DNA from 3 places in the Priestia sp. YIM B13490 genome. Region 3 is predicted to be linked to each of the others. Evidence: predicted binding sites of a transcription regulator. Region 3 holds the regulator's gene; each other region holds the start of a gene.

Region 1 (11,025 bases), on a different contig from region 3:
AGACTACGCATCCGTTCATTATCAACTTTTGCATCCGTGATTCCTCCTTTTTCTTATTTATCACCATCCTTTCACTATTTTCCTTTTTTTAGACATCAAAAATAAGATTGAGACATACGTTCACCTTACCAATGAAAAAATCCGAACGAGTTGGATTCTTAATGAAGAACCTCAATTCATCGTTCGGATTTTCCTTCAACTAAAATACTTTGTTTTAACGTCTTACTTCTGTTTAAAGTTGTATTCTTTTTCCGTTCCGTTTGAAAAACGAACTTCTAATTCAAACGACTGAAAATCTTTTTTTAGACCAAACGCATCGATTACTTCCTTTTTTACATCTTCATCGGGCGTGCGCTGATCAAAATTTAACTTTTTAAATTTTGAAGATAATTTATTAAAAGCTTTGTCTCCGTTCAAGTGCTCATCGTTAATATTATCATCCACTTTGGCTTCTATCTCATCATTTTCATTTTCGTAGTCGGCTTCATAATCATTGTTGAGCCCCTTATAGTCTACTTCTAAATCAAATTTTGAAAAGTTAAAAGATGTGTTTTCGCTTTGATTATCATAGCTCATCGGCGTTCCGCCATTCGTCACGCCTTGTTTATTTTGAGCTTCTTTTGCCGGTGCTGCATCATCATTGTGGCATGCTGAAAGTACGCTAATACCTATAAGGGAAAAGAATATGAAAAAGGGTCGTTTCTTCACTGTATTTCCTCCTTTGACTTCACTCTTCCTTCCCTTTATGTCCACAAATCTGATTTTTATACGCCTTCACTAGAAAACCCCGCTCTCTAAAAAGAAAGCGGGGTTTTTCGTCTTGTTTATTTTACATTCGAATAAGAAATACTGTACATGCTGTTAAAATACGTATTGTAAAGAGCTTGAACAGCACGGTCTAAAGCATCTGCTTTCACACCAAACATCATGCTCACCTCAGAAGAACCTTGGTTGATCATTTCAAGATTCACTTCAGCACGAGCAAAAGCTTCTGTAGCTTTTGCAGCAATTCCTACTGTGCTATTCATTCCTTCTCCTACTACCATAACCATAGCAAGATCACGTTCAATAAAGATTTCATCCACTTCAAGTTCTTTTTCAATTCGAGTAAATACACGCTTTTCCACATCTGGCGTAAGCTGATGCTCGCGCATGATGACAGAGATATTATCAATTCCTGAAGGGGTATGCTCGTATGAAATACCTTCATCCTCTAAAATTTCAAGCAATCTTCTGCCAAAACCAATTTCACGGTTTAATAAGTATTTGCTCACGTGGATGTTGCAAAAACCTTTATCCCCAGCGATTCCAACTACCGGCGTATCGCCGTGAGGACGCTCAGCTACAATGAATGTACCCTTTGCTTCAGGATTATTTGTATTCTTTACACATACAGGAATGCCTAGTTTATAAACCGGCTCTAGCGCTTCATCATGGAAGACAGAAAAACCTGCATAGGATAGTTCACGCATTTCTCTGTATGTTACTTCTTTCATTTCATGAGGCTTTTCCACAAGTCTTGGATCTACGCTATAAATAGCATCTACGTCGGTAAAGTTCTCATACAAATCAGCTTTTACTCCCGCTGCTACAATTGAGCCTGTGATATCTGACCCACCGCGCGAGAACGTAACCATGTTTCCTTCTTCAGAGTAGCCAAAGAATCCTGGAATCACCAAAATGCCCGAACGCTCTCTTAGCTGCGGTAATTTTTCATAAGACAGTGGAAGCACTCTTGCTCTTCCGGGTTCATCAGAAACAAAAATACCTGCTTCTTTTGGATTTACATAATGAGCTTCAAAACCTAAATGGTTTAAATAAGCAGCCATTACCTTTGCGTTATTATCTTCTCCACTTGCTTTTAGGCAGTCTAATAAGCGAAATGGATCGTTTTTATGTAAATCAATAAGTGATTGTAAATTCGTAATAATGTCAGTAATAATCGTTTCTGGCATAGACAAGTCCACAACGATTTCACGATAGCGATCAATTACTTGCCCAAACTCATCGACGTAATCTTCTCCAAGCTGTATTTTGGCAGAAAGTGCGATTAGCAAATCTGTCATTTTTGTATCTTCTCCGTATCGCTTGCCCGGAGCTGATACAACCACCAGCTTTCTCTCTTTATCAGACGTTACAATATGCGCAACCTGTTTAAATTTCTCTGCGCTTGCAACTGAACTCCCGCCAAACTTCGCAACCTTCATGTTTGAGACACTTCCTTACTTTGTTTTTAATATTCGATTATTGTACCATATTTTATCAAGTAGAAAAGCTTATCTATCTAACTTTTCTAAAAATTAAAGGAATACTACCGTAATTGTACTCTCATAAAGAACAAATGTCTACCAGAAAAACACAAAAAGACTGATTTTACATCATGTAAAATCAGTCTTTATTTGTTATTCTGCTTTTGGCTTTTTTAATACACCTACAAGGACCGCTGTTACAATTGCACCAATTAAAATTGCTAGTGCATATAAAAGAGGATTTCCTTGTACAATTCCGATAACGAATACGCCGCCGTGTGGTGCTGGTAAACCGATGTGGAACATCATTGTTAAAGCACCTGCTACTGCAGCACCGATAACCGATGCGGGAATCACACGGCCTGGGTCAGCTGCTGCGAATGGAATCGCACCTTCTGTGATAAATGAAAGACCCATTACATAACACGTTTTACCTGTTTCACGCTCTTGGCGAGTAAATTTATTTTTGAACAAAGTTGTCGCAATGGCCATACCTAATGGTGGAACCATACCGCCTGCCATAATCGCTGCGTGTGGTGCATAGTTTCCAGCATCAATCATTGCAATACCAAATGTAAAGGCTGCTTTATTAATAGGACCACCCATATCAATCGCCATCATACCGCCTAAGATAATACCTAATAATACTAAGTTACCTGTACCAAATCCACTTAACCAGTGCGTTAATCCTTTGTTAATCGCACTAACTGGCTCATTTACAACATAAAGCATAATCAATCCTGAGATAAAGATCCCAAATAGCGGATAAAGAAGAACTGGCTTAATTCCATCAAGCGCTTGCGGTAAACCGCTGAATAATTTCTTTAACCCCACTACTACATAACCTGCTAAGAAACCAGCGATTAAACCACCTAAGAAACCGCCTCCGCCAGAAGCTGCTAAAAGACCTGCAACCATACCGGGAGCTAAACCAGGACGATCAGCAATACTCATTGCAATAAACCCTGCTAGTACTGGTACTAGTAAGAAGAATGCATTATCTCCGCCAATTGTTTTTAATGCTGCTGCAAATGCATTGTACGTCGGATCTTTCGGTTCTGCTGAGTGAATGCCAAACATAAATGAAATAGCAATTAAGATCCCGCCCCCTACAACAAACGGAAGCATTGCTGATACACCGCTCATTAGGTGCTTGTAAAACCCTGTACGCTCTGATCCTTTACTTTCTCCGCCTTCTTTGCTGCCACCGCCGCCGCTGTATACAGGAGCGTCTCCTTTTAACGCGCGGTTAATTAATTCTTCAGGCTTGCGAATTCCTTCAGCTACTGGAACTTGAATAACTTTTTTACCTGCAAAACGTTCCATTTCTACTTGCTTGTCCGCTGCAACGATAATAGCGGTAGCGTTTTCAATTTCTTCCTTCGTCAACGCGTTTTTAACCCCGCTGGAACCGTTTGTTTCAACTTTTAGCGTGACATTCATGTCTTTCGCTTTTGCTTTTAAGCTGTCCGCTGCCATATATGTGTGGGCAATTCCCGTTGGACAAGCCGTTACAGCAAGCACTAATTGATCTGAAGCTGTATCTACTTCCTCTTCCGGCGCTTCATTTTCAGTTTCCTTATCATCAATTGCTTTAATGACTTCATCAATTGATGATGCTGTTAGCAACGTTTTTCGGAACGATTCGTCCATTAACAACGTAGACAAACGAGATAATGTTTCTAAGTGAGCATTATTCGCTCCTTCACTCGCTGCAATCATAAAGAATAAGTGTGCAGGCTGTCCGTCTAATGATTCATAATCGATACCTTCTGTTGAGCGTCCAAATGCAATGGCCGGTGTTTTTACCGAGCTTGTTTTCGCATGCGGAATGGCAATGCCTTCTCCAATTCCCGTTGTACTTTGAGATTCACGATTTAAAATTGCTTCTTTATAGCCAGCTCGGTCGCTTAAGCGACCAGCTTCGTCTAATTTTCCAACTAATTCATCAATAACATCAGCTTTTGACGTGCTTTTTAAATCAAGAATGATTGTATCTTTTTTTAATAATTCAGTAATTCTCATTCTCGTTTCCCCCTACTCTACCTTTGTGATTGACACTTGTTCACGAAGCGTCTTTACATCTTCTGCTGTACATAATTCAAGTGAGAATGCTGTGGCACTTCCTGAAGCTACTCCTGTTTGAAAAGCTTCTAATAAATCCCCTTGTTTTACATAAGAAGCAATAAATCCAGCTACAAGTGAATCGCCAGCTCCAACAGAATTTTTTACCGTTCCTTTAGGGACTGTGGCACTGTAGACACCGCTTTCGTTAATAAGCAGTGCTCCATCACCTGCCATAGACACAACGACGTTTTGCGCTCCTTGTTCCACGAGCTTCTTACCGTATACTAGCGCATCTTCTGCACTGTTTACTTCTACATCAAACAATTCTGCAAGTTCATGATGATTCGGTTTGATAAAAAACGGCTTGTGGGACACGACGTCTAGCAAAGTTTTTCCACTTGCATCTACTACAACTTTTACTCCGTTCGCTGCTGCTAGTTCAGTTAACGTTTCATACACAGAACTTGGAAGCGTTTTCGGTATACTCCCTGCTAATACGAAGATATCGCCTTCAGTCATTTGCTTTACTTGAGTCAATAAAGACTGAAGCGCTTCGTCTGTAATAGCAGGTCCTTGACCGTTAATTTCTGTTTCTTTTTCTGTTTTTAACTTTACGTTAATACGGGTATCTCCCTCAACTCTTGTAAAAGCTGTTTCGATATTCTCCGCTTTTAAGTAGTCTTCGATATAGGTTCCTGTAAAGCCGGCTACAAAACCGAGGGCTTTATTATCAACACCTAATCGTTTTAAAACGCGAGAGACGTTAATGCCTTTTCCTCCTGGAAACTTGGCTTCATTCGTTGTGCGGTTAAGCCCGCCTTCTTCGAATGCTGAAACATGTACTACGTAATCAACGGATGGGTTCAACGTACATGTATAAATCATGATTTCACAACCTTTATGTCTGTTTTGTTTGCATACTGTATAAGTACATCGCTAGGTACGTCATTTGTTATAATTTTTGCTTCATGTAAATCGGCTATTTTCGCAAAGCTTGTTTCAAAAAACTTAGTGGAATCTGATAAAATATAAGATTCTCTAGACAGCTTCATTGCCGTTTGCTTGATCAATGCTTCTTCTGGATCAGGAGTTGTATATCCATATTGATGATGAATCCCATTCGCTCCCATAAAGCACTTGTCAAAACGATATTGCTCAAGACTTAAAAGAGCTCCATTGCCAATTAAAGCGCCCGTTTTATGTTTAACAGATCCTCCAATTAAATAGAGGGTGATACCTTGTTCTAGCATCGGGTTTAAATGCATTAAACCATTTGTCACGACAACTACATCTTTTTGCTTTAAAAAAGGAATCATTTCATACGTTGTAGTTCCTGCATCTAAAAAAATACAGTCACCTTCATTTATAATGGAAGCCGCATACTCTGCAATGTTTCGTTTATCTTGAACATTTTTAGCAGATTTTTCGATAACGCTCAGTTCGATTCGTTTACTGCGAATAAGCGAAGCGCCACCATGAACACGTTTGAGCATTTGCTCTTCTTCTAGTTGACTTAAGTCTCTTCTAATGGTTGATTCCGAAGCGCCTGTAACTTCGATAAACTCTTGCACTTTTACAAGTTCTTTCTCTTTTAAAAGTTTTAAGATTAGTTGATGTCTTTCCGGCGTTAACATGTTCTAGCTCCTTTTTCAAAAAAGCGTTTTCATTTATTTCATGTACTTACTTTATCACGGTTTACATTCAAAATCAATCATAAAAAATCAAAAACATTCATTTTTTTAATTACAAAATAAAGTTTTTTGAATGAACAATTAGATTTGCATTTGGTTTAATAATAGTTCATACAAAAGGAAATATGCTGGTAATTCAAGAATTTGTCTACTTTTCTCATTATATGTAAAGGTTTTCTTCCACTTAATTAGTTATGACTGTTTTTGACTATTTCTTGACCGATTGAATTTTTCTGACTGAATCAGCCATAGCTTGTCCTGATTTCATAAAAGCCTACACACCAAAAAAGTTGTCCACCTTTTTGGACAACTCAAAGTGACCCATCATTTAAATAAAAACAGAAGCATATATAATATGGAAGCAAGGGCAGAAGAAATAGCTAAACTTGAGATAAAACGAACGAGTCTCTTTTTAATGAACTGCGTTAATTCGATTTCTCTTACTTGAGTTTTTTCATTTTGCATACAATAATCCCTTCTTTAATTAAAATTTCCTAGTAGCTAGAAGTTGCTACTCGCAGAATATGCTTTTATGTATTGTATGCATGCGTTAAAAAAAAGATACAAAACGAACAAAAAAGCTACTCTTAGCTAGAGTAGCTTTCATCTTTCCATACATCTGCTTCAATTACTGCATCCGCTCGAATCGAATATGTATAGCAAGGGCCTGTAACCATCAGCGTATTCGACTGCAGCGAGACTTTATCAATCGTCACTCGTTCATACCTTTGAATATGTCCTGCTTCATAGACGTGAAGCGTTACTGGATGATGCTCCGAGTAACTGTTCATAATGACATTTTCAATATGCTCAATCTTTTCTTTTTTTAACCCTAAAGGCTGCTTATGCGCATCGGGACTGTACATTTTCTTCATTTTCTCTAAATGCTCGGGCATTACTAACTTCGCATACTGTTTTAATTCATCTTGATACACGTTCATTCTCCCCCTTGACTCTTGCTTCTATTTTACCGAACGAACATTCTCATTGCAAAACTTTTTAATCAAAATAAAAGCAAACAATTCATTTTTTCATACTCCATAAAAACTGTCAAAAGATTTTATGTTAATAGCAGAAACTGATTTTTAAAAAAATAATAATATCCCATCTTTAATTCGGTCTCTAGAGTTGGTATAATACATTGTCATGACTGTGTTTTCGGAGCTTTTGATGATTGGAGGTAACGTTCATGATTAATAAAACAAAAGAAATTATCCTCATTATTCTAGGGAGCCTCATTTTCGCACTGGCCATTAATTACTTTGCTATTCCAAATGAATTAGCAGAAGGCGGCGTAACCGGTGTAACAATGATTACCTATTATGTATTAGGCTGGTCTCCGGGTATCACAAACTTTATATTAAACGGTTTGCTGGTACTGATCGGATACAAATTGCTTCATAAACGTGTGATTGTTTACACAATTATATGTATTATTTTCACTTCTCTATTCCTACATATAACTGAAGGACTGGGAAATCCTCTTGACGATACGCTACTGGGGGCTATTTTTGCTGGTATTTTAGCTGGTGTAGGACTCGGACTTGTGTTTAGAGGCGGCGGAACTTCCGGAGGCTCTGCAGTTATTGCCCGCTTAGCTAATCAATATCTAGACTGGAATATTAGCAAAACGATGCTGGCAATTGATTTATTAGTTGTAGCAAGCGCTTATTTTGTCATCGGTGGAGAAAAGACAATGTATACGGTTATTTCTCTTTACATCGGAACGAAGGTGCTTGATTATATTATTGAAGGACTCAACCCTCGCAAAGCAATCACTATTATTTCACACCGTTCAGTTGAAGTAGCCGAACAAGTCAATAAAAAGATGCAGCGCGGCGTCACTGTCTTTTCTGCTCATGGAAGCTATACAAAAGAAGCAAAAGACGTATTGTACGTAGTTGTGAACAAACAAGAACTGCTAGAATTAAAGCGCATTATTCATAAAGTCGACGAACAAGCTTTTGTGGTCGTACACGATGTACGCGACGTCTTTGGATTAGGTTTTACCATTCCAAAGGCCAGTTGAAAACCCGCTGTAAAAAAGCGGGTTTTTTCTATTATATATGTTTGCGCTGAAAATACTGCAAACCTGCTGTTATAAAAAGAATAAACTTTCTTGGAACGACAATAAAAAGCTCTGTAATGAAAAAGAAAAAAGCTAAAAGGCGACGCCTTTTAGCTTTTTTCTTTACACGTCCATTTAATTAACAAGCCGCAGTGCGTTAATCCTCCTCCAAACCCATAAAGAATAAGGAGGTCATTACCCTGTACTTTTCCTGTCATTATTCCTTCGTTTAAAGCAAGCGGAATAGAAGCTGAAGATGTATTTCCGCAGTATTGCACACTCGTTAACGTTTTATCCATTGTAACACCTGTTTTAGCACAAATAGCTTCAATCATTCGAAGGTTTGCACTGTGCGGAATAAACCAATTTACATCAGAAAGAGAAATGGAAGTATTCTTTAATAATGCTTCTACTCCTTTTGGAATCGTTCGGACAGCAAAGCGGTATACTTCACGCCCGTTTTGAACTAAATTCCCGCTCGAATTAATTTCTTTTCCTGAAAGAGTATTAGATAAGTTAGAACGATATAAATTCACCCCTCCGCTTCCGTCCGTTCCGTAGTGACATCCTAAGAAACTCGGATTATGCTCATCGTACTCTACAAGCATAGCTCCCGCTCCGTCACCAAACAGCACGCATGTGGCCCGGTCCGTATAATCTGTAATTTTCGACATGACTTCAGCACCAATAACTAAAATCTTTTTATGCAATCCCGACGTCACTAAGCCGTTCGCCACATGAAGGCCATATGTAAAACCGGCGCATGCGGCACTTAGATCAAATGCAGCAGCTTGATCAATATGAAAGTAATCTTGAATCTGACATGCTACGCTAGGAAAAAAGTGATCTGGCGTTGTTGTCGAAACAATAATTGCATCTACATCTTCTATTTCTACAGCATATCGGTTAAGCAAATTTTCAACGGCTCGAATGGCAAGCGTAGACGTGTATTCGCCTTCACCAGCAATTCGTCGTTCTTTCATTCCGGTACGCTGTACAATCCATTCGTCACTTGTATCAACCATTTCTTTTAAATGGTCGTTCGTTAATTTTTGCTTTGGTGTATATATCCCCATTCCCGTAATTCTAGCTTTTGATTGCATCATTTCTCCACCTCAAATCAGTTGATACTTAATTATAACACCTACTTTTAATATCTGGTACTAATTTATTGTTAGATAAAAAGCGCAAAGGCATACCCTTTACGCTTTTTATTAAATAGAATAATCTTCTGGAATAAATACTTTTAGCTGCTTAGGCTTTACATACACGTTCTCTCCCACTTGAAGACTGAGGACTTTATAGTGCTCTTTGCTCAATTCAGCTTCTAAAAATTCTTCTGCATCTTCTCTTTTTAATTCAACTTGCACGATAGGCCCTATCACATGAATATGGCTAACGGTTGCAGAAACAGCATCTGCGCTTGTTCTTACCTTTTCAAGGTGAATATCATGAGGTCGTACATACCCAACAGCTGCTTCTTCATTTCTTCCGTTAAATTCTGGAACATCCATTTCAAAGCTTCCTTGTTTTAGTCTGCCTTTATGAATGCGGCCCTTGAATAAATTGACGTTCCCTAAAAAATCGTACACAAATGGACTATTAGGATGATCATATACTTCCTCAGGACTTCCAACCTGCTCAATTTTCCCGTTGTTCATCACAACAATACGATCGGCCACATCTAAAGCTTCTTCTTGATCATGCGTAACGAAAATACTCGTAATATGAAAATCATTGTGCAATTTACGTAGCCATCTGCGCAAATCTTTGCGAACTTTTGCATCCAGAGCGCCAAAAGGTTCATCTAGTAGCAGTACTTTCGGTTCTACTGCTAACGCTCGAGCAAGCGCTACTCGCTGGCGCTGTCCGCCCGATAATTGAGAGGGATAGCGATTTGCAAGCGGCTCTAGTTTAACAAGCTGCAGCAGCTCGGTTACTTTCTTGGTAATGTCTGTTTTAGAAGGCCTTGTTTTTTTAGGTCGTACTTTTAAACCATACGCAATGTTATCAAACACAGTCATATGCCTGAACAAAGCATAGTGTTGAAAAACAAACCCTACATTCCGCTCTTTTGGATTTATGTGCGTAATTTCCTTTCCATCAAATAAAATAGCTCCTTGATCAAGATGTTCAAGACCGGCAATGATACGAAGCAAAGATGTTTTTCCAGAACCGGACGGACCGAGTAAAGCTACTAATTCACCCGTTTGAATATCAATGTTAATAGAATCCAGCGCTTTAAAATCACCAAAGTTCTTTGATACGTGCTTAATATGGATACTCATCTCATAAGCTCCTTCCTTTTTAAATATGTTTGGCCTTCCACTCAATAATATTTTTTATAATTAATGTAAAAATAGCCAAAACTGACATTAAAGATGCTACCGCAAACGCTGCTGCAAATTGATATTCATTGTAGAGAATTTCAATATGAAGAGGCATCGTATTTGTCATTCCTCGAATGTGCCCAGACACAACGGATACAGCTCCAAACTCTCCAATTGCGCGCGCATTACATAAGATAATGCCATATAATAAGCCCCATTTAATATTAGGTAACGTCACTAGAAAAAAAGTTTTGAAACCGCTAGCTCCTAACGTTAACGACGCTTCTTCTTCGGCTGACCCTTGAGCTTGCATGAGTGGAATCAATTCTTTGGCAACAAACGGAAGCGTTACAAAAAGAGTAGCTATTATAATACCGGGAATAGCAAATACAATTTTAATATCTTGATTAAACAGCCATTCTCCGAATAACCCTTGTGCACCAAATAATAAAATAAAAACCAATCCAGCAATAACAGGCGAAACAGCAAACGGCAAATCAATAAGCGTAATTAAAATATTCTTTCCTTTAAAATCAAACTTTGTAATTAACCATGCAGCTACCACGCCGAAAACGGCATTTAAAGGAACAGTAATAAGCACCACAATTAGCGTTAGTTTA
Region 2 (11,025 bases), on a different contig from region 3:
TTCGTGCTTCAAGTGTCGCTATTATTACTAGTGATCGGCGGTCTAATTGGGATGTGGGGAAGTACATTATCCATCCGTAAGTTCTTGCGAAAATAAGAATAGATTTTTAACATAATAGATTACAACAACCTCACATTTGATGTTTATCAAATGTGAGGTTGTTGTGTAATTACACATAAAAATAGAAAAAAGTGCTAATGGGGGTCTTGCTAATGCCCGTTTATACGGGGAAATATGTGCAGATGGGGAGAAACAAATGACACGTAAGACATTAGTAATGACAGCAGCAGTTTTAGTTGGACTAAGTGCGGTTTGGATAGGTAATGAAAAAATTGCTTATGCACAAAGTGCCAGCACTACTAAACTCAGTGATTTAGAGAAAAAAAGTGATGATGTGAACCAAAATATTAATCAAAATAAAGAGAAATTAAAAGAGGTTCAAGAAAAGCAAAAAAACGAAGAAGCTGAGATTGCGCGCTTGGATTCAGAAGTCGGACAAACGAATGCAGATATCCGCAGCCATGAATCTGAAGTAGAAAAAGCAAAGCAAGACATCGAGAAGCTGAAAAGCGAGATTGACGTTGTAAAAAAAAGAATTGAAAAACGAAATGAGCTATTAAAAAAACGTGCTCGTGCTTTACAAGAAAATGGCGGGTCTGTGGATTACATAGATGTACTGCTAGGCTCTGAAAGCTTCGGAGACTTTATTAGCAGAGTGAGCGCGGTTTCGACAATTGTAGGGGCTGACCGTGATTTGTTAATGCAGCATGAAGCCGATAAAAAGGCAAAAGAAGAGAAAGAAACAAAAGTTCAAAACAAGCTAACGGAAGTAAGTCAAGCGCTTGAAGAACTTAAAAATCTTCGTGCGCAGCTGCAAAGACAAGTGGATGAAAAGAATCAGCTCATGCAAACGCTCAAAGATCAGGAAAAAGAATTTAATGAAGAAGCCGTTGGATTAGAAGAGCAAGCTTCTATTTTAGCTGATCAAAAAAATGCAGCACAAGCTCAACAGCAAGAAATTGAAAAAGCCGGGGCAACAGAGGAGGCACCCCCTGTTACAAGCGGGTCGTTTATGAGGCCGGCAAAGGGCCCGGTAACATCTCATTTTGGGTATCGAGAAACGTTTGGAAGAGGACACTACGGTATTGATATTGGAAAGCGAGGAGAAAGTGTGCCAGTTGTAGCCGCAGCAAGCGGAAAGGTAATTAGAGCATATCATTCTTCTTCTTTTGGTAATGCCGTATTTATTCGTCACAATGTAGAAGGTCAGACGTGGGTTACAGTTTATGCTCATTTAGAGAGCTACAGCGTCTCAAGCGGTCAATCTATCAATAAAGGTCAACAATTAGGTTATATAGGGAACACAGGACGTTCGTTTGGTGCTCACCTGCATTTTGAATTGCATAAAGGCGATTGGAAAGGTAAAAGTTCCGCTGTAAACCCTGAAAGTTATATTAAATTTTAAGTTCCTAGCATACGTGGTACAAGCTCAACATATAGTTTAACAAAAAGGCATCGCACTTGATTTGTGTGGTGCCTTTTGCTACAAATAACACATGCATCCTTTTTATTACATAGTTTTGGTTGTATCTATTATAATAAGAAGAGATGGCTTAAGGTTGAGGAGGATGAAAGAACTTGAATCGGAAAATCGTTGCACTATTAATGGCACTCTCCTTAGTTGTTGGAGCAGCAGGTACATATTTTGGCATTCAGTATGCAAATGCTGGAACGGTCAGTACCCCCCTTACAACTTCTTCAAATGATAGTAAAGTGGAAAAGGAAGAGCTAGACAAAATCAAGCAAGCTTATGAACTGATATCTTCAAAATATTACAAAGATGTAGATGACAAAAAATTATTAGATGGCGCAATCCAAGGAATGGTACAAACCTTAGGAGACCCTCACTCATCTTACATGGATAAGAAAACGGCACAGCAATTCACGCAGTCTCTTGATTCATCGTTTGAGGGAATTGGCGCTGAAGTAAGCATGGTAGATGGAAAAGTAACAATCGTAGCTCCGTTTAAACAATCTCCTGCGGAAAAAGCAGGATTAAAACCAAATGATCAGATTTTAAAGATCGATGGTAAAAGTATCGCGGGTCTGGAATTGAATGAAGCAGTATTAAAAATTCGCGGTAAAAAAGGCTCTACCGTGACATTAGATGTTCAACGACCGGGCGTGAAAGAAACGATGAAAGTAAAAGTTGTAAGAGATGAGATTCCAATTGAAACCGTCTATTCTTCTGTTAAAAATGTAAACAATAAAAAAATTGGCTACATGGAAATTACATCATTCTCTGAATCAACGGGAGACGAATTTACGAAACAGTTGAAAAAACTTGAAAATAAAAATATCGATGGCTTAGTTCTAGACGTTCGGGGAAATCCTGGTGGCTATTTAACGAGCGTTGAAAAAATGCTTGATAAATTAGTAACGAATAAAAAGCCATATATCCAAATTGAAGATCGTAACGGTGAACGTCAAAAAGTGGTTTCTTCAATGAAAAAGCAAAAGGATTATCCAATTGTGGCCTTGATTGATGGAGGGAGTGCATCCGCTTCTGAAATTCTTGCCGGGGCATTAAAAGAAGCAGGAGGATACAAGCTAGTCGGTGAAAAATCCTACGGAAAAGGAACCGTTCAACAAGCTGTTCCAATGGAAGACGGCAGTAATTTAAAATTAACGTTCTATAAATGGCTAACGCCTGATGGAAACTGGATTAACGAAAAAGGTATAAAACCAACAGTAGAGGTCAAGCAGCCAGATTATTATTATGCAAATCCAATTCAAGTTGATAAAAAGCCATTAACACGTGATATGACAGGTGACCAAGTGAAGAATGCTCAAGTGATGCTAAAAGGCCTTGGCTTTGAACCTGGACGTACAGACGGATATTTTAGTAAAGAGACAGAAACAGCTGTAACTGCATTCCAAAAAGCCAATAAGCAAAAAGCTACAGGTGAAATCGATGAAGATACAGCAGCGCTTTTACAAACAAAACTTCTAGAAAAAATTAAATCAAAAGATGAAGATCGTCAGCTTCAAACGGCTTTAAAGCTAGCTAGTCAATAAGAAGTAGAAAAAGTTCCGTGCTTTTCCAAAGCACGGAACTTTTTTAGTAAAAACAACATTGTCGGTTAGTGATGCATTTTGATAAAATAAAGAAGCCTATGATACATAACAATCAATCGTAAATGTTGTAATAAAAATGTAAAAAATTACAGGTGGTGAAAAAATGGATTTTGCATTAGAGCTCTTAAAAGGTATCGGGCGTTTGTTTTTACATCCGCTAACTTATCTATTTCTGCTCGTCTCGTTTTTTGTAGGTCTTTCTCGCGTCAAGAGAGAGCGTCAGAATTTTCATGTTCGCGTGTTTGATTTTATTTTAGAAGCAAAATATTTATTTTTTCCAGGTATCATTATTGGGTTGATTTTATCCGTTGTTACCGTGTTGCTAGGTGTCTATGTATCTATAGGAATGATTGTACTTGTAGCTGTTTTAACTTTTATCATAAGCGGCCCTTGGACGTTTAAATGGCTTTCTCCTTCTTACACCGTAGGACTGGCTGTGCTTGCAACCTTGCTTATTCCGGCATCTGGTTTCGGTGAAGGATTTATTCAAACGTGGTCTGTGCAAGCTCATAACGCAGATTTACCTTCTCTGACTATTTTAATGTCTCTGCTTGTATTAGCAGAAGGATATTTAATTTGGAAATTTGGAGCAAAAGGTACGTCTCCAGCCATTGTGAAAAGTAAAAGAGGGCAGGAAATTGGAGCTCATTACTCTCAAAAATTATGGGTTGTCCCGCTTTTTGTCTTAATTCCAGGCAGCGCCATTACGTCTGTGTTTCCATGGTGGCCTGTGTTATCTATTGACGGAACATCATTTAGCCTGTTTTTTGTTCCTTTTGCTATCGGTTTTTATCAGCGAATTCAAAGTATGGTGCCGTTTAAATCTATTGAATTTACTGGTAAGCGTGTATTAGCATTAGGCGTAGGATTAACGATCATTACGATTGCTGCTATTTTTTATCCTCTTGCCGCTGTAGCTGTTGTTATTCTAGCGATCATAGGAAGAGAGTGGATTCGTTTGCAGCAGCGTCGAAGCGATGAAAAAGCGCCCGCACTGTTTACTAAGCGTACACAAGGTTTGGTTGTATTAGGAATCATCCCTCATTCTCCGGCAGAGAAAATGGGTTTGAAAGTAGGAGAAGTGATTATTAAGGTAAATGGAATCGCTGTATCTGAAGTCCATAAATTTTATGAAGCATTACAAGTTAATAACCGTGCTTTTTGTAAGCTGGAAGTTATTGACGAAAATGGAGAAGTTCGCTTTACTCAGCGAGCATTGTATGACAACGAACATCATGAACTAGGTATTTTGTTTGTACACAATTATACAAAACGTGATTCACAAGCTGGTTAAAAGACGGATAAAAAGGAGAAATGTTTGTGGAAGTCAAAACGATTGCCGCAGTTTTTCTACCCGCCATATTGCTTGTTCTGTTTGCTAGAGTAACATATAACTTATATGTTGCCACAGCGCTGACGCTTTTGTTGATAGCTGTTTCTGTATATAAAGGGTACGCAGATTATCCGCTTATTATTTTAATAGATTTACTTTCAGCAGCCATCGGTTTTATATATGCAAAAAGCATGCTAGCAGCTGGAAAATAAAGATTATTGGTTTGATGATAAGTTAATCGCTTATTATTAAACTGTACACAAAAGCTCTCTGCACAACGTGGAGAGCTTTTGTGTGTAAAAAAGTGAGTTAGAACTTATAACAATATTGTTTCGGTTCATTTAATGAGCGAGTATAATCAAATCAATTAGACAAATATGTTTATATTTAAAATATCTTAAACACTTATGTATAAATTTATTTAAATAAGTGTACAGAAATGTGAGAAGGGTATAGAAAAATAAAAATATTAATCTGAAAATTTAGTTTATTTTTGATTTTAAAAAATAAAAGGAGGTTTAGGATTGATGGAAGTATTAATGAGAACGATGTTTCAGTCGCTTGGCAAAAATCATTCAATAAACAAATTAGCTAAAAAGTATGGATTGAGGATGGGAGCAGCTCGTTTTGTTGCTGGAGACTCAACCGAATCAGCAATTCACACATCTAAGGAGCTTAACAATAGTGGAAAAGTTGTTACACTGGATCATTTAGGAGAATTTGTTTTTACAGAAGAGGAAGCCAGGTTGTCTACTGCCATGTGCATTCAGACACTAGAAGCCATTGCAGAATCGGGCGTTCAATCAAATTTATCATTAAAGATGACTTCTTTAGGATTGGATATTAGCAAAGAGCTTTGTATGGAAAATATGCGCAGAATTCTACACACGGCCAGAATGAATAATATTTTTGTTCGAATTGATATGGAAGACTACTTGCACTGCCAAATCTCCCTTGATATGTATAAAGAATTACGCAAAGAATTTGATAATGTTGGAATTGTGATTCAAGCGTATCTTCATCGTACAGAACAAGATATGAATGACTTACATCAATATCAAGCTAATTTACGTCTAGTAAAAGGAGCTTATAAAGAATCACCAGAAGTATCATTTCCAGAAAAGAAAGACGTAGATGAAAACTATAAAAAAATCATTAAAATGCATTTATTAAATGGTCACTATACAGCTGTAGCAAGTCATGATGAAGAAATGATTCAGTACACAAAACGATTAGTAAGAGAAAATGGTATTTCAAATGACCAATTTGAGTTCCAAATGCTTTATGGAATTTGCGTAGAGCTGCAGGACCGTCTAGTAAAAGAAGGATATAAAGTAAGGGTGTATGTTCCTTACGGAATTGATTGGTTTGGTTATTTCATGAGACGCCTAGCCGAACGCCCCGCCAATGTATGGTTCGTATTAAAAAATTTCTCCAAATAAGTTCAGTCAAAGAAACATAAAAAATTCGACACAAGTACCCTGAGCTTCGTGTCGAATTTTTTGATTAGTTTAGTCCGTATTCTTTGATTTTGTTGTAAAGGGTGCCGCGTGAAATGCCAAGCAAATCTGCTGCTGCACTTTTGTTTCCATAGGTTTTTTGAAGAGTCTCTTCTATTAGCCTAGCTTCTTGAAGAGAATCTTCTTCTTTTTGAACTTCTGTGAAAGAACTTGCATCCTTCAGATTGTCAGGAAGGTGCGTAAGGGTAATCAACGACTGATCACTTAGAAAAATCATTCGTTCAATCGTATTTCTCAGCTCGCGAATATTGCCTGGCCAATCGTATTGCATAAAGGCTTCGAGAACTTCAGAGCTAATGAAAGGAGCCTTCTTTTTATACTTCTTGCTGAATTCCTGTACAAATTGCTGTGTCAATGCTTCGATGTCTTCTTTATGGTCTCGAAGCGGCGGAATTATAATGTTAATGACGGTCAGCAAATAGTAAAGATTTTCATGGAATTCACCGGCTTTTAGCAACTCTTCCAAAGGCGTCGTGGTAGAGGCTACAATTCGGGTTTGAACTTGAATTTCTTCCGTGCCTCCAACGTGATAAAAGGATCGTTCTTCCAAGTAACGCAGAAACTTAACTTGAATTTCAAGAGGCATTTTATCAATTTCTTCAATAAATAACGTCCCGTTGTGAGCCTGCTCCAGTTTTCCCGCAATGGTTGTTGGATCTTCTGAAAAGACATCTTTTTGATGACCAAAGAGCTCAATTTCCAGGAGTCCCGATGGAATAGTGGCGCAATTTAAAGATAAAAAAGGTTCTTTATGTTTGGCTCCACCGTAGTGGATGGCCTGAGCCAGCATTTCTTTCCCAGAACCAGGTTCTCCTGTTAATAAAATAGGCATATCTGTAGATGCCACTTTTTTGGCAATGTCAACGGCTTGCTTAATTTCAGGACTGATACCCGCGAAAGAAGAAAATGGATTATCTTTTGGAATGAGAAGAGACACATCAATTTCTTCATTTAATCTTACAATATTGGTAATGTCATGTTCAGTTGCGACTCCACCTATGACTCGATTGTTTCTTATAATAGGAGATGCATTGATGAGCACGTGAGTTTGTTCATTAGGACGATGATACGTTCCGCGTACAGGGCGCCCTTCATTTAGAATCGTATGTAGAATGATGGATTCATCTTTGAAATGCTCTCCGATTTTTCTACCAATAATATCATCTCTCTGAATCTTATACGTATGTTCCGCAGCAGTATTCCACAAGATTACATTTCCTTCATTATCGACCGCTGTCACTGCATCATTAATGGTTTCTGCCAATGTATCAAAATAGGAAGCTAATATCTCATTTTGGCTATGCAAATGTGTAATCCACTGCGAAGGTGTTACAAGTCCTATTGTGGTTTCTTGGTTTTCTGCTTGAATGAGGACTGGTCTGTTCCAGTTTGTGTTGGCTTGTAAATTGGCTAACGTAGAAGTAGAAGATGAAGGCCAATTTGTATCCGCTATTACTTTTTTTATGGACGATGCCTCGTCATGACCTGTTAACAGGTATCGTTCATCTTTTTGTATTACATAAAAGGTACTTGCTGTGACTACGACGAAGTCATAGTTTGAAAGTTCAGATGTCACTTTAGCTAAAGAAGTTGATTCTTCAACTGTTATAAAGGAGTTATTTATAAGAACTTGATCAACGCTTGCCATACTAAACCCCTCTCAGTACATATTTTTTATACTGTATCATAATTTAGAAATTGGCGCAAAAGCCTATCTTTTTCAAACAATAACGAAGCTTACTTTCTTTTATTGCTTTCATCTAAAGAGTTGTATTCCCTTCGAAAAGGGTAGTATAAGAATTTAGTGGGTAATAAAGTAACAGGGTAAAAAATAAAAACAAACAAACACTATATAAGATTAATACTCATTAGTTTCATTTATGATTATAAAGTGATAAAATACGAATATCAGTTCGTGTTTTCGGTTTTTACATATCGTAATAAAAATAGATAAAACAAGAAAATAGAAACGGAGGCCTTCATTTGAAAGATCAGTTTGAATTAGTATCCCCATATCAACCGCAGGGTGATCAGCCAAAGGCAATTGAAAAGATCGTGAAAGGAATTAAAGAGGGTAAGCAGCATCAAGTTTTGTTAGGTGCTACAGGAACGGGAAAAACTTTCACCATGTCTAATGTTATTAAGGAAATAAATAAGCCGACACTAATTATGGCTCATAACAAAACGCTTGCTGGTCAATTGTACAGTGAGTTTAAAGAGTTTTTTCCTAATAATGCAGTCGAATACTTTGTCAGTTACTACGATTACTATCAGCCTGAAGCCTATGTACCTCAAACAGATACATTTATTGAAAAAGATGCAAGCATTAATGATGAAATTGATAAACTTCGTCACTCGGCAACTTCTTCTCTTTTTGAACGAAAAGATGTCATTATTATTGCCAGCGTATCCTGTATTTATGGCTTAGGGTCTCCGGAAGAATACAAAGAAATGGTCGTATCTCTTCGAGTAGGAATGGAAAAAGAGCGTAATCAGCTGCTTCGTACGCTAGTAGATGTACAGTACGAAAGAAATGATATTGACTTTAAGCGCGGAACGTTTCGCGTTCGCGGTGATGTTGTGGAGATTTTCCCTGTGTCTCGAGATGAACACTGTATTCGCGTCGAGTTTTTCGGCGATGAAATTGACCGCATCCGAGAAGTTGACGCTCTAACAGGAGAAATCATTGGTGATCGTGAACATGTAGCTATCTTCCCGGCATCTCACTTTGTCACGAGAGAAGAAAAAATGCGTGTTGCCATTCAAAATATTGAAAAAGAACTAGAAGAACAGCTAGAGAAGCTAAAAGAAGCAGGCAAGCTTTTAGAAGCGCAGCGCTTGGAGCAACGCACGCGCTACGACCTAGAAATGATGAGAGAAATGGGCTTTTGTTCGGGAATCGAGAACTACTCTCGTCATTTAACGCTTCGTCCCGCTGGTTCTACACCTTATACACTGCTGGACTTCTTCCCTGAAGATTTCCTTCTTGTTGTGGATGAATCACACGTTACGATTCCTCAAGTTAGAGGAATGTACAATGGGGACCAAGCGCGTAAACAAGTGTTAGTGGACCATGGTTTCCGCTTGCCTTCCGCATTAGATAACCGCCCGCTTAAATTTGATGAATTTGAACAGCATATTAACCAAATTGTTCATGTTTCCGCAACACCAGGTCCTTATGAACTTGAGAAGGCACCTGATGTGATTGAACAAATTATCCGTCCAACGGGATTATTGGATCCAAATATTGAAGTTCGACCAATTGAAGGGCAGATTGATGATTTAATTGGAGAAATTCACGACCGGATTAAGCGAAATGAACGAGTACTCGTTACGACGTTAACAAAGAAAATGTCCGAGGATTTAACGAACTACTTAAAAGAAATCGGCATTAAAGTTCAATATCTTCACTCTGAAGTGAAGACGCTCGAGCGTATTGAAATTATCCGAGAGCTGCGGCTTGGAAAGTACGATGTGCTTGTAGGAATTAACTTACTTCGTGAAGGTTTAGATATTCCGGAAGTTTCGTTAGTAACCATATTAGACGCGGATAAAGAAGGATTCTTGCGTTCAGAACGATCGCTTATTCAAACCATCGGACGTGCTGCACGAAATGCTAATGGACATGTCATTATGTATGCAGATCGCATCACAAACTCCATGAACATTGCTATCAATGAGACCAAGCGTCGTAGAAGTATTCAAGAAGCTTACAATGAAGAGCATGGTATTACACCGACAACGATTCAAAAAGAAGTTCGAGGCTCAATTCGTGCAACAGTAGTAGCAGAAGATACAGAAACGTATGAAGAAGCACCGGCATTTGATAAGCTCAACAAAAAAGAAAAAGCAAAGCTCGTAGAAGAAATGGAACAAGAAATGAAAGAAGCAGCCAAAGCGCTTAACTTTGAACGCGCAGCTGAGCTTCGTGACTTGATTCTAGAATTAAAAGCGGAAGGGTGATAAAACATGGCGATGGAAAAAATCGTGGTAAAAGGTGCACGAGCCCACAATTTGAAAAATATCGATATTGAAATCCCGCGAGACAAATTAGTAGTATTAACGGGGTTATCAGGTTCTGGTAAATCTTCTTTAGCTTTCGATACAATCTATGCAGAAGGACAAAGACGTTATGTCGAGTCGCTTTCGGCATATGCAAGACAGTTTTTAGGTCAAATGGATAAGCCCGATGTAGATTCAATCGAAGGATTGTCGCCTGCTATTTCAATCGATCAAAAAACAACGAGCCGAAACCCTCGTTCAACCGTCGGAACTGTGACCGAAATCTATGACTATTTGCGCCTTTTGTTTGCTCGTGTAGGAAAGCCGATTTGTCCTAATCATGGAATTGAAATTACATCTCAAACGATTGAGCAAATGGTAGATAGAATTTTAGAGTACCCTGAACGTACAAAGCTTCAAGTACTGGCACCTGTGGTATCTGGCCGAAAAGGTACCCACGTAAAAGTGTTAGAAGATATTAAAAAGGAAGGGTACGTTCGCATTCGAGTAGACGGAGAAATGCGTGAAATAACAGAAGAAATTGAACTGGAAAAAAACAAAAAGCACTCCATTGAAGTAGTAATTGATCGCGTTGTTGTAAAAGAAGGTGTAGCCGCTCGTTTGTCGGACTCTTTGGAATCAGCTCTTCGCCTCGGAGAAGGGAAAGTAATTATTGATGTGATAGGTGAAGAAGAACTGCTTTTTAGTGAGCATCATGCTTGTCCAAAATGTGGTTTCTCCATTGGAGAACTTGAGCCCCGCATGTTTTCATTTAATAGTCCGTACGGGGCGTGTCCAACGTGTGACGGGTTAGGAACGAAATTGGAAGTGGACAAAGATTTAGTTATTCCTAACTATGACTTAACGCTTCGTCAGCACGCAATTGCACCTTGGGAGCCAACAAGTTCTCAATACTATCCGCAGCTGCTTGAAGCCGTATGTACACATTACGGCATCGATATGGGCGTGCCGGTGCGAGATATCCCGGAACATTTATTTGATAAAGTATTATATGGCAGCGGTAAAGAAAAA
Region 3 (11,025 bases):
TTTTTTGAATACATCCGCTACTTTTCGGTCGATAATACGAAAATCTCCCGTGTCTTTAGGGATTTCGATATCGGACATATAATTTAAAAAGCGATAAAAATACTTAGCCGTGGCTAATTTAAAAAAGGTCTCTCCGCTTCGTTTCTTGCGCTTTGCATATACAATTTCATAGCCTTGCTGCCATTTAGCAATTAATTCGGGAATCATTTCTGGCGGATCTTGTAAGTCCGCATCAATAATAACGATGGCATCACCTTGAGCATAATCAATGCCTGCTGTTACGGCAGTTTGGTGCCCGAAATTACGAGCGAAATCAATAACTTTTACGTTAGAATCCATAGCCGCTACGTTTTTCAAGATTTCAATTGTTCGGTCGGTGCTGCCGTCATTGACGAAAATGAATTCATAGTTAATGTGGTTTTTATGCATGACGGAAAGCAAGCGATTGTAGCATTCATTAGCTACTTCTTCTTCAAAATACATAGGTACCACGATTGAAATTAGTTCTCTCATGCTTTACCTCCTATCGAGTGATTGTTTGTGTGCTTAAACGTCCATAATTTATTAAGGAAAAAATTGATAAACATTCCTATACAAGTAGACAACAGTTGTCCGATTATTGGATTAGCAGGTGTATAGTGTACAAGAAGGAATAAGCAGCTTGTATTAATTGCTAAAGTAATAAGGTTTACGATAAAAAATTGAGCTAACATCCATTTGTGTACGGTTGCTTGAAACACCCACGATTTGTTCCAATAGTAGCTGTTTATGACGCCAATAAAATAAGATAGTACGTTAGCCAATATATAATTCATATCAAAATGAATGAGTGCTAAATAACTGATAATAGTGAGCAGGGTATTCATTATACCTACAAATCCGAATTTCAGGAATTTTATCACGGTTGCATAATCCCTTCCATTTAATTTATCTCTTTACATTTTGTCTTGGGCTCATTTTTAGTAAATCGTACTATTAAATAGGATAGAATCACTGAAATACCAAACCCTTCGAGCAGCATAAAGCTTGGAAAAATAAAGAATCGATAGCGAGTTTGAATTTCAATAAGCAAGTGAATAAGAACGTATCCTATGATTAGTAATAAAAACAGTGTATACGGATATTTATCCTGCTTCTTCAGGAATAAACATATAAGTCCAATAATGGAAAGAATAGTAGTTGAAACATAAATAATTCTTTCATAACTTTGAGCAGCACTAATTAATTTCTCTTTATTAAAAGGTACATCTTCTTGAGGAGTTAATGAAATGCTCCAAAATGTAGATGCATCCGTTCCTCCCCACATATTTAGGAATTTAATGTGAAAGAGATCTAAAAGCTGCTCTTTATCTGCTACCCGCTCTTTAATTACCTCTTTTTCTGCTTCAGCTCGTTTTTCTCCAATTGGCATACCCATAAAACGACTAGCATCCTCTGAAGAATAAGAACCGCTTGTTTCGTAATTAAAGCCAATGACGAATTTCCATAAAGGATCTCTGTTACTTAAAGGATATTTAGAAATACCGCTGGCTACAAAAGAATAGTTGATTAGCGCATTTGCAATAAAAAAAGTAGCCAGTATGCCTACGAGGTTTTTTCCTATTTTCTTTCGACGAGCTTTTAATTCAGCAGCATCCTTCGTTTTAATGTAAGGTTGAAGAATTTGCAAGATGAAATAAATGAAAACAGCAACGATAATAATAGGTCCTAGAGGGCGCATTAAATTTCCTAACGACAATAGAAGGCCAATATAAAGCCAGCTAAACTTGTTATGAGCAAATCTTTTTATAATAAGATAAAAAGCTGCATAAAATAAAAAAGTAGCTAAATGCTGGTTAGTTAACACTGAGCTATAGAGAATGTTCGGAATGTAGAACGCATATAGAAAAGCTGCCATTCTCCCAGCAAGTTCGTTAAATACTTTTGCGCCAATTAAATAAATAAAAATAACGGTTCCAGTGGAATAAAAAATATTTAACAATTTTAATATAAAAATATTATCTCCAAAACAGCGAATAATAACAGATTCATAGAATGAAAAGCCTAGCTGATATACCCATGTAGTAAAATAAACGCTTTGGTTAAATTCGTAATTTCCTTTTGCAATATTACGCGCGGCATCTAACATGACAAGAAAGTCAGATTTTACAGGCGTTTGAACAGAAAGCATCCATGCTAGTCGAATACCTAACGTCAAAACAATCAGTGAAATAAAAAAAACAGTTTTGTTCATGTATCTACTTGCAATTGCTATTAGAAAAATGACAAGGAAAGTGAAAAATATTCCTTCAATAATAAATGAATTACTTAAAGCCAAGCCTTTTAATTCCAATGAATTTGTCATCGCACTGTAACTGCCCCATAGAGACCATGTGAGAATAATGACACATAAAAAGATCAGGCTTTTGGATAAAAATGAGTTAAGCATATTACCTCCTGCAAATTATTTCAAAGATAAGGTACAAAATTCCTACCCTATGATACCATATTTTATTATTTTGTATATATTTTTCTTATAGAGTATAATATTAGATTGTTCTGAAATTACAACAGCAGCATAACATTTGATAAAAGGGTAAGCGGAGTAGGCAGTGATTTAGTAATAGATAAAAGAGGTTGGGAAAAAAGGATTTTAGTCGAAGTGAAAAACGAACCATTGATCATCATGTTTGATTAGTGGTTCGTTTTTTTATGGTGAACGTAGGTTTCATTGGTTTATTTCCTTCCAGCAGTTGATTGGAGGGCAAGACGAAGACTCCTGTGGGAAAAGCGGAACAGGTGAGACCCCGCAGGAGCGTAAGCGACGAGGAGGCTCATCGGCCGCCCGCGGAAAGCGAAGTCTTGCACGGAAATCAACTGCGGTGTAACAAGCAATCCCTACTAGCTTATTTATTCCATTTGTTCCCCTATAGATTCGCTTGATTTAGTTATGTCTCAATCTCTTCTTTTTTATCATGTGTTTTCTGATGCGAACAGCTTTTATGTTTTAAACCGATCTTTTAATAAATTCCATAGGGAACTCACTCCGAGACTAATGCTGATCAGAATTCCTGATAGAGCTACTATTAAAGCGATATATTCAAAGATAGAAAACTGCTTCATACTATCCCAATTGATATTTCCCTTTAGTTTGCTAATAACTAAATTCATTCCGTAAATACCGGAAAGAACCGTGTAAATCGTTAAAATTAATAATAAGTAATTGTGACGCTTAGCTGCGATTTTCTCTTGATTTTGGTACAAAGTACCAAGAGTTTCTTTGACTTCTTGATAAAGAGAATTGATATGGAAGATTTTTTTAAAGAGCTCAGAAAACTCTTGACCTTCTGTGCGAGAGCTAATTTCTAAAAATAAATATTTACCTGAGAACACGGTAATAGAGCGGATTAGTCGTTCAATGCCCTCTGAATTTTTATGAAACGTGAGCTGAGAATACTCATAAGATAGTTTTAACAACACGATTTTATAGAAAAAATGTAAAAATAAATTATAGTAATGCTGGCCAAATAGATGATTCATCAAAAGCTGATCCGTTTTAGAGTCTGTCGATTTAGAAATACATGAAAACACATGGTCTGTTATGACGTAATAGGTTTCAGGAGCCCATCTGGAATACACGTGTTTAGTATTATACGTTTTAATATACTCATGATTGTGTGCAGAAATAAACGCTTTCCCGTCAGGCATATAGCTATTTAGCTGTCCAGTACGAAATAAAGTTGTGGAATTAATCTCTTGCTCTTGATTTACCGTTACATAACTTAACACAAACATCCGTTCATCGATAAAATAAGGAAGGCTCCCCACATGCTGTTCACGTGTGGCTTCTTTCTTGATGTGTTCGTTCAAAAATGGCGCGAGCTGTGAAAAAATATAATCTTGTACTTTGCTATAGCGATGGTGTTCATAGGTAATGGTGGATCCATGCTCTTCAGCAAGCTTCGGTTCTAATACACGAAAATGATTCATGAACTCTAAAATATCATCATAGGTGTAATGATTATGGCTCATCTCAGTACGAATGGTCATGACGCCAATTTCAAAAGGACATAAAAAAACATCCACAGACAGCACGTTGCTAGACACGGTGGTGGAGGAAGTGTGTAACGTAATGGCATGGTCTATTTTTTTTGAAAATCGAAGCAACCCTTCTTTTTCGCACGAGTCAGGGAATAGAATGCATTCAATGTAAGGAAGAAAATATTGATCCAGGCTATCATGAGATACGTAATATTGTTCTCCGTAGTATTCTTTTTCTAAATGTTTGTTTTGAATGGAGAAAAACTCGAACAAATTTGCTTTCAGCGCATGAACAAGCTGCTCTTTATTTTTTCGGTCAAAGGAAAAAGGAAATAGAAACATGTTCATTGCTTTGGTAGGTACAATGGTTTGAAATGGTTCTGTTTTCCTTGGTGTATTGGTCATAAACTACATCCTTCTTATGGTCGGTTGTATTTCCTTGTAAGAGTCGAGGAAATGCAGGTAGAAAGTAAAAGGTAAAACAAGCTTTATAAAAACCGTTCTACCTGCCTGCAATGATTCAACATATCATTTATAATATGCCAATTTTTTTAGAAAACAAACGTAAAAAAACCAACTAACATCATCATTAGTTGGTTTTATATACAGTGTCTGATTAGTGAATCGTGCGATATACACCAGTTACTTTTCCTAAAATCGTTACGTGGCGAAGAATAATAGGCGCCATCGTTGAATTTTCAGGCTGTAAACGAACGAAATTTTCTTCTTTAAAGAAACGTTTTACCGTTGCTTCGTTGTCTTCGGTCATAGCGACCACAATATCTCCATTATTAGCTGTTTGCTGCTGACGTACGATTACCATATCGCCATCTAGAATACCTGCTTCAATCATACTTTCTCCCATAATTTCAAGCATAAATACATGATCATCTGGAGAAACGAATTTATCTGGAAGAGGGAAATATTCTTCCACATTTTCAACGGCTGTTATAGGCAGACCCGCTGTTACTTTACCGATAACAGGAACATTAATGACATTGCTTTTAGGGATGTTTACTTCGTCTAGTTGAAGAACTTCGATTGCTCTTGGTTTTGTCGGATCTCTGCGAATTAACCCTTTGCTTTCTAAACGAGCTAAATGCCCGTGTACAGTGGAGCTAGAGGCTAATCCTACCGCTTCCCCAATCTCACGAACAGAAGGCGGATAACCTTTTAATTTTACTTCATGCTTAATAAAATCTAGTATGTCTTGTTGACGTTTTGATAGCTTCATATTTTTCACCTCGATTTTAGCTATTCTTTAGGTGAATTATACCACGTGATGTGTCAATATACAAACATAAGTTCGAAGAATTCCATTGACAGAAACAAATGTTCTCAATAAAATAAGAACATATATTCTGACAGGGGGATCATAATATGCAACAATTCTTACATTCTATGAAACATTACGCTATTTTTTTTGCAGTTATCGCTGCACTTACATATGTATTGACGCTGGTTTTAGGAGCGGATAAAGTAGATTTAGACAAATATTCAACGGTTACTATTACAAAAGGAGATACGCTTTGGGAATTGTCCAACAAGTATCATAATCACCATCATTTGACCACCAATGAATTTGTCAAATGGGTTGAAGACGTCAATGATTTAAACTCAGACACTGCCCAGTCTTTATCTCCTGGAGATAAATTATATATTCCTGTTTTAAAAAAAGAGTTACATAATCAAGTGGCAATTGAACAGTAGTGTGTAACGGCCGTTCCTGAATATTGTTAGAAGCCGAAAAGGTCGTGATAAAAGTGGATGCCATTATTTATTGCCGTGTCAGTACGGATAAAAAAACCCAAGAAACATCTTTACAGCGCCAGCAAGAAGAATTAAAAAAGCTTGCTGCTCTTCACCATCTAGACGTAAAAAAAGTCGTAATGGAAAAAGCAAGCGGATATGAAGTAGACAGAGAGGGTATTTTGGATGTTCTTCATACAATGAAAGAAGAAAAAATATCTGTGTTGCTTATTCAAGATGAAACACGATTAGGCAGAGGAAATGCTCGAATTGCGCTGCTTCATGCTTTTCATAAAGAAAATGCTACCATCTATACGATTAGTCATCAAGGCCAGCTTCAGCTTTCAGAATCTGATTCAATGGTGTTAGATATTATTAGCTTAGTGGAAGAGCATCAGCGGAAATTACATAATGCTAAAATTAAAAGAGGAATGAAAAGAGCTGTAGAAAACGGTTATCGTCCGCAGCAAAATTTAAAAAATCAAGGAGTTAACTCGGGAAGAGAAAAAAAAGAAGCGCCAATTGAAGAAATTGTCCGTCTTCGTCATAACGGCTTAACCTTTGCTGAAATTTCAGTTACGCTAAAAGGTTTTGGCTATAATATTTCAAAAGCGACGGTACATCGCCGCTATCAAGAATACCAAGAGAATGCTCAATCTCTTGATAAAACGAAAGAGATTTAGTAAGATGACTACATGTTGCCGGAACGGTTCGGTAATTTTAATTATTGATTATAAGGAGATAGGTTTTATATGCTATCAAAAGATAAACTTGCTCGTATTAATGCTCTTTCAAAAAAGGCAAAGGCTGAAGGTCTGACAGAATCTGAAGCGAAAGAACAGCAAGAGCTACGTCAGGAATATTTAAAAGTTTTCCGACAATCTATGACAAATCACCTTCATACGATTAAAGTTGTGGACGAAGAAGGTAAAGATGTTACGCCTAAGAAGTTAAAAGAGAGTAAAAAGAAGCGTCTTCACTAAGACGTTCTAGTAAAACTAGAGGGAGTGTTCCTTCTAGTTTTTTGTATATTTTTAATAAGGCACACAAAAACTGTAAAAGTGGAAAATTTTTTGGTTCAAGTATTGTACAAATAAGCAAATCATTAGTATGATAACATATGTACATAGTTTTGAAAGGAATGAAGAGTATGACACAACGTATTGAAGATCTTTCGATTGCAACAATTCGTACTTTATCAATCGATGCGATTGAAAAAGCAAATTCAGGTCACCCAGGTATGCCAATGGGAGCTGCTCCAATGGCATATACATTGTGGACAAAATTTATGAACATCAATCCAAAGAATCCAAACTGGTTCAACCGTGACCGCTTTGTATTATCAGCAGGACACGGATCGGCACTATTATACAGCTTGCTTCATTTAGCTGGATATGACTTATCAATTGAAGACCTTAAAAACTTCCGTCAATGGGGAAGTAAAACACCAGGTCATCCAGAGTTCGGTCATACAGCAGGTGTTGATGCAACAACTGGTCCACTAGGACAAGGTATTGCAATGGCTGTTGGTAAAGCAATGGCAGAACGTCATTTAGCTGAAACATACAACAAAGAAGGTTTAGAAATTGTAGACCACTTTACGTATGGTATTTGTGGTGACGGAGACTTAATGGAAGGTGTATCTGCTGAAGCAGCTTCATTAGCAGCACACTTAAAATTAGGACGTTTAGTTGTTTTATACGATTCAAATGATATTTCTTTAGACGGAGATTTAGATCGCTCGTTCTCTGAGAACGTAGAAGATCGTTTCAAAGCTTACGGATGGCAAGTAATCCGCGTTGAAGACGGCAATGACTTGACAGCGATTGCAAACGCAATTGAAGAAGCAAAAGGCGATTTAACACGCCCGACGCTAATTGAAGTAAAAACAACAATCGGATTTGGTTCTCCAAACCACGCGGGTACTTCTGGCGTGCACGGTTCTCCATTAGGTTCCGATGAAACAAAATTAACAAAAGAAGCTTATGCATGGACATTTGAAGAAGATTTCTATGTGCCAGAAGAAGTGTATGCTCACTTCAAAGCTACAATTGCTGAAGATGGCCAAAAGAAAGAAAACGAATGGAACGATGTATTTGCACAGTATAAAGAAAAATACCCTGAACTAGGTCGTCAATTTGAACTGGCAGTAGAAGGAAAGTTACCGGAAGGCTGGGAAGAAACGCTTCCAGCATACGAAACGGGTTCAAGCCTAGCTAGCCGTGCTTCTTCTGGAGAAGTATTAAACGCAGTAGCACAAGCTGTACCTCAATTCTTCGGCGGTTCAGCTGACTTAGCTGGCTCAAATAAAACAATGATTAAAGGTTCAGAAGACTTCACTGCAGCTGATTACAGCGGACGTAATATCTGGTTCGGTGTACGTGAATTTGCAATGGGAGCTGCATTAAACGGTATGGCTCTACACGGCGGTGTAAAAGTATTCGGAGGAACATTCTTTGTATTCTCTGATTATCTTCGCCCAGCAATTCGCTTAGCAGCTTTAATGAAGCTTCCTGTAACATATGTATTCACACATGACAGTATCGCAGTTGGAGAAGACGGCCCAACACATGAGCCAATTGAACAATTGCCATCACTTCGTGCAATGCCAGGTCTTTCAGTGGTTCGTCCTGCAGATGCAAATGAAACAGCTGCTGCATGGCGCTTAGCATTAGAGTCAACTGACCGCCCAACGGCGCTTGTATTGACTCGTCAAAACTTGCCAACGCTTGAAGGTACAAAAGAAAATGCATACGAAGGCGTGTCTAAAGGTGCATATGTTGTATCTAAAGCTGGTAAAGACCAAGCGGATGCGTTAATACTTGCAACAGGCTCTGAAGTAAGCCTAGCAGTAGAAGCACAAAAAGCATTAGCTGCAGAAGGCATTGATGTATCTGTAGTAAGTATGCCTGCGTGGGATCGTTTCGAAGAGCAATCTGCTGAGTACAAAGAAAGTGTTATCCCTAAATCAGTGAAAAAGCGTTTAGGTATTGAAATGGCTTCTACACTTGGCTGGGAACGCTATGTTGGAGACGAAGGACAAGTTCTTGGTATTAATCACTTCGGTGCATCTGCTCCTGGTGAAACAATCATGAAAGAATTTGGTTTTACAGTTGAAAATGTAGTAGCAAAAGTGAAAAGCTTGCTTAATGCATAATTCTTTTTCATAAGAAAGAGCAGACTCCTGTGGTCTGCTCTTTTTTTCGACAAAAAAACAAAGGAATTTTTTCATCGATAGACAAGCATTGCGTACACCATTCGGTATAATGGTACAAAAAAGAACGAGCCGAAAGGGAGGATGAATCGTGAGAACGTATGAAGTATATTTAATGGAGGAAGAAGTTGCATCATCCTATTTTCGAAGAGAAAAGCTCATTTATCAGCTGCTGATTGAATATAGAATGAAACGTCACTTGCAGGAAACGCACTTACAAAAACAAGTTCATTACATTACTCGCCAACTGCCCATTTCATTTATTCAACGAGAATTGCTTCAGGCGTTTTCTCATTATCCTCATTTTTTTACTCATCAAGAGACGTTTGTGCTGGAATATCCTCATAAAAAAAGTCGAGCATCTATAAAATTAACGAATCGCTGTATAACAATTGAAGGAGATGGCAATGTTGATGCTGAGACAGCTTTTTTTGAAGTATTACGCAAGCTAGATCCTTGTTTTTTAGCAGTGAATTATGGAACGGATGAATACGGCTGGCTGAGGCCTGTGAAAACAAGAAAATTTGTGTAATTATTTAAGGAAATTGGAACGGAAATATTGTATAATAGCGTATGGTCTAGTACACTGTAAGTTAGACAACACGAAGGAGGAAGTAATACCATGGGAATGTATATTCTAGTTGGTGTTCTAGCATTAATTGTTGGGATAGCGCTAGGATTTTTCATTGCTCGTAAGTATATGATGAGCTATCTGAAGAAAAATCCACCAATTAATGAACAAATGTTAAAAATGATGATGATGCAAATGGGCATGAAACCATCGCAGAAAAAAATTAACCAAATGATGAAAGCAATGAACGGCCAAATTAAATAATGGTTAATTGGACAGACACTCTCTATTCAGAAGGGTGTCTTTTGTTTTATGATAGAGATAAGAAAATGGTTGTGGGGTTAGGGGGATACGATGAAAATTTTTCGAGAGTTATGGTGGTTTTTCAAACAGGAAAAAAAGTCTTACATAACGGGGATAGCGTTGCTCATTATTGTGGCAGCATTAGAACTTCTCCCGCCTAAAATTATTGGTTTAACGGTAGATGGCATTAAAGAAGGGACGCTGAATGGAAAGCGCTTAATGCAGATGGTTGGAATTTTGCTAGGAGCTGCTGTTGTGGCCTATTTCACAAGATACATATGGCGTATTATGATATTTGGTTCATCTGTTAAACTAGCCAAGCAGCTGAGAAATACCCTCTACACTCATTTTACCAAGATGAATCAGGCCTTTTATCAACGGCGGCGAATTGGGGATTTGATGGCCCATGCAACAAACGATATTCAAGCTATTCAACAAACTGCAGGTTCGGGCGTTTTGACACTCGTGGATTCCATTGTCACAGGAGGGCTTGTTCTATGCACAATGGCCCTCACAATCAGCTGGAAATTAACGCTTATTTGCCTTATTCCTATGCCGCTTATGGCCGTTTTAACGAGTTACTATGGTACATTGCTTCATGCGCGGTTTCATCACGCACAAGCAGCATTTTCTACTTTAAATGATAAGGTTCAAGAAAGCATTAGCGGAATTAAAGTCATTAAGACGTTTGGGGAAGAAGCAGCTGATGTCGAAGAATTTCGCATCAAGTCTGCAGATGTTGTGCAAAAGAACATGAAAGTAGCCCGAGTAGATGCATTGTTTGATCCGACCATTTCGATTATTGTAGCACTTTCTTTTTTACTTGCTCTTATTTTTGGCAGCAAGATGGTTATTAGTGAAGAGTTGACACTGGGGCAGCTTGTTACCTTTACAACTTATTTGGGCCTTCTTATTTGGCCGATGCTCGCGTTTGGCTGGCTATTTAACATTGTGGAACGAGGAAGAGCATCATATGACAGGGTATTTTCTTTATTAAAAGAAGAAAATTCGATTGAAGAAGCAGCGCATCCCAGTGTTGAAATGCCAACAGGAAATATTGAAGCTGTTATTCAGAGGTTTTCGTATGGTAAAGAAAACGGATATACGTTAAACGAAATTTATTTTACACTTTCTCGCGGTCAAACGTTAGGTATTGTCGGAAAGACGG

The links. Region 3 encodes LexA, which represses DNA repair genes until DNA is damaged. Its sites were predicted from a motif close to CGAACATATGTTCG; they were not measured.
Region 1: a site for LexA is predicted at 6,979-6,992, ahead of ACFX4R_RS11450 (YolD-like family protein). Genes of this name have one in related genera too.
Region 2: a site for LexA is predicted at 7,894-7,907, ahead of uvrB (excinuclease ABC subunit UvrB). Genes of this name have one in related genera too.

The regions. Positions count from the first base shown of each region.
Region 1 is NZ_JBHZOT010000003.1:302,314-313,338, reverse strand. Features, by position in the region: gene ACFX4R_RS11485 (superoxide dismutase family protein) at 1-34, opposite strand, end outside; gene ACFX4R_RS11480 (YusW family protein) at 223-708, opposite strand; gene ACFX4R_RS11475 (aspartate kinase) at 825-2,207, opposite strand; gene ACFX4R_RS11470 (PTS fructose transporter subunit IIABC) at 2,403-4,274, opposite strand; gene pfkB (1-phosphofructokinase) at 4,287-5,201, opposite strand; gene ACFX4R_RS11460 (DeoR/GlpR family DNA-binding transcription regulator) at 5,198-5,950, opposite strand; gene ACFX4R_RS11455 (hypothetical protein) at 6,332-6,472, opposite strand; gene ACFX4R_RS11450 (YolD-like family protein) at 6,595-6,948, opposite strand; gene ACFX4R_RS11445 (YitT family protein) at 7,197-8,036, shown strand; gene ACFX4R_RS11440 (ketoacyl-ACP synthase III) at 8,186-9,181, opposite strand; gene ACFX4R_RS11435 (sulfate/molybdate ABC transporter ATP-binding protein) at 9,290-10,363, opposite strand; gene cysW (sulfate ABC transporter permease subunit CysW) at 10,383-11,025, opposite strand, start outside.
Region 2 is NZ_JBHZOT010000006.1:211,409-222,433, forward strand. Features, by position in the region: gene ftsX (permease-like cell division protein FtsX) at 1-96, shown strand, start outside; gene ACFX4R_RS19170 (murein hydrolase activator EnvC family protein) at 257-1,465, shown strand; gene ACFX4R_RS19175 (S41 family peptidase) at 1,639-3,078, shown strand; gene ACFX4R_RS19180 (PDZ domain-containing protein) at 3,242-4,432, shown strand; gene ACFX4R_RS19185 (DUF2198 family protein) at 4,453-4,683, shown strand; gene ACFX4R_RS19190 (proline dehydrogenase family protein) at 4,999-5,913, shown strand; gene ACFX4R_RS19195 (sigma-54 interaction domain-containing protein) at 5,978-7,639, opposite strand; gene uvrB (excinuclease ABC subunit UvrB) at 7,975-9,954, shown strand; gene uvrA (excinuclease ABC subunit UvrA) at 9,961-11,025, shown strand, end outside.
Region 3 is NZ_JBHZOT010000001.1:49,305-60,329, forward strand. Features, by position in the region: gene ACFX4R_RS00215 (glycosyltransferase family 2 protein) at 1-513, opposite strand, end outside; gene ACFX4R_RS00220 (GtrA family protein) at 510-902, opposite strand; gene ACFX4R_RS00225 (glycosyltransferase family 39 protein) at 923-2,428, opposite strand; gene ACFX4R_RS00230 (hypothetical protein) at 2,670-2,867, shown strand; gene ACFX4R_RS00235 (magnesium transporter CorA family protein) at 2,980-4,425, opposite strand; gene lexA (transcriptional repressor LexA) at 4,637-5,254, opposite strand; gene yneA (cell division suppressor protein YneA) at 5,401-5,730, shown strand; gene ACFX4R_RS00250 (YneB family resolvase-like protein) at 5,784-6,452, shown strand; gene ACFX4R_RS00255 (DUF896 domain-containing protein) at 6,522-6,752, shown strand; gene tkt (transketolase) at 6,920-8,926, shown strand; gene sirA (sporulation inhibitor of replication protein SirA) at 9,075-9,515, shown strand; gene ACFX4R_RS00270 (YneF family protein) at 9,606-9,818, shown strand; gene ACFX4R_RS00275 (ABC transporter transmembrane domain-containing protein) at 9,909-11,025, shown strand, end outside.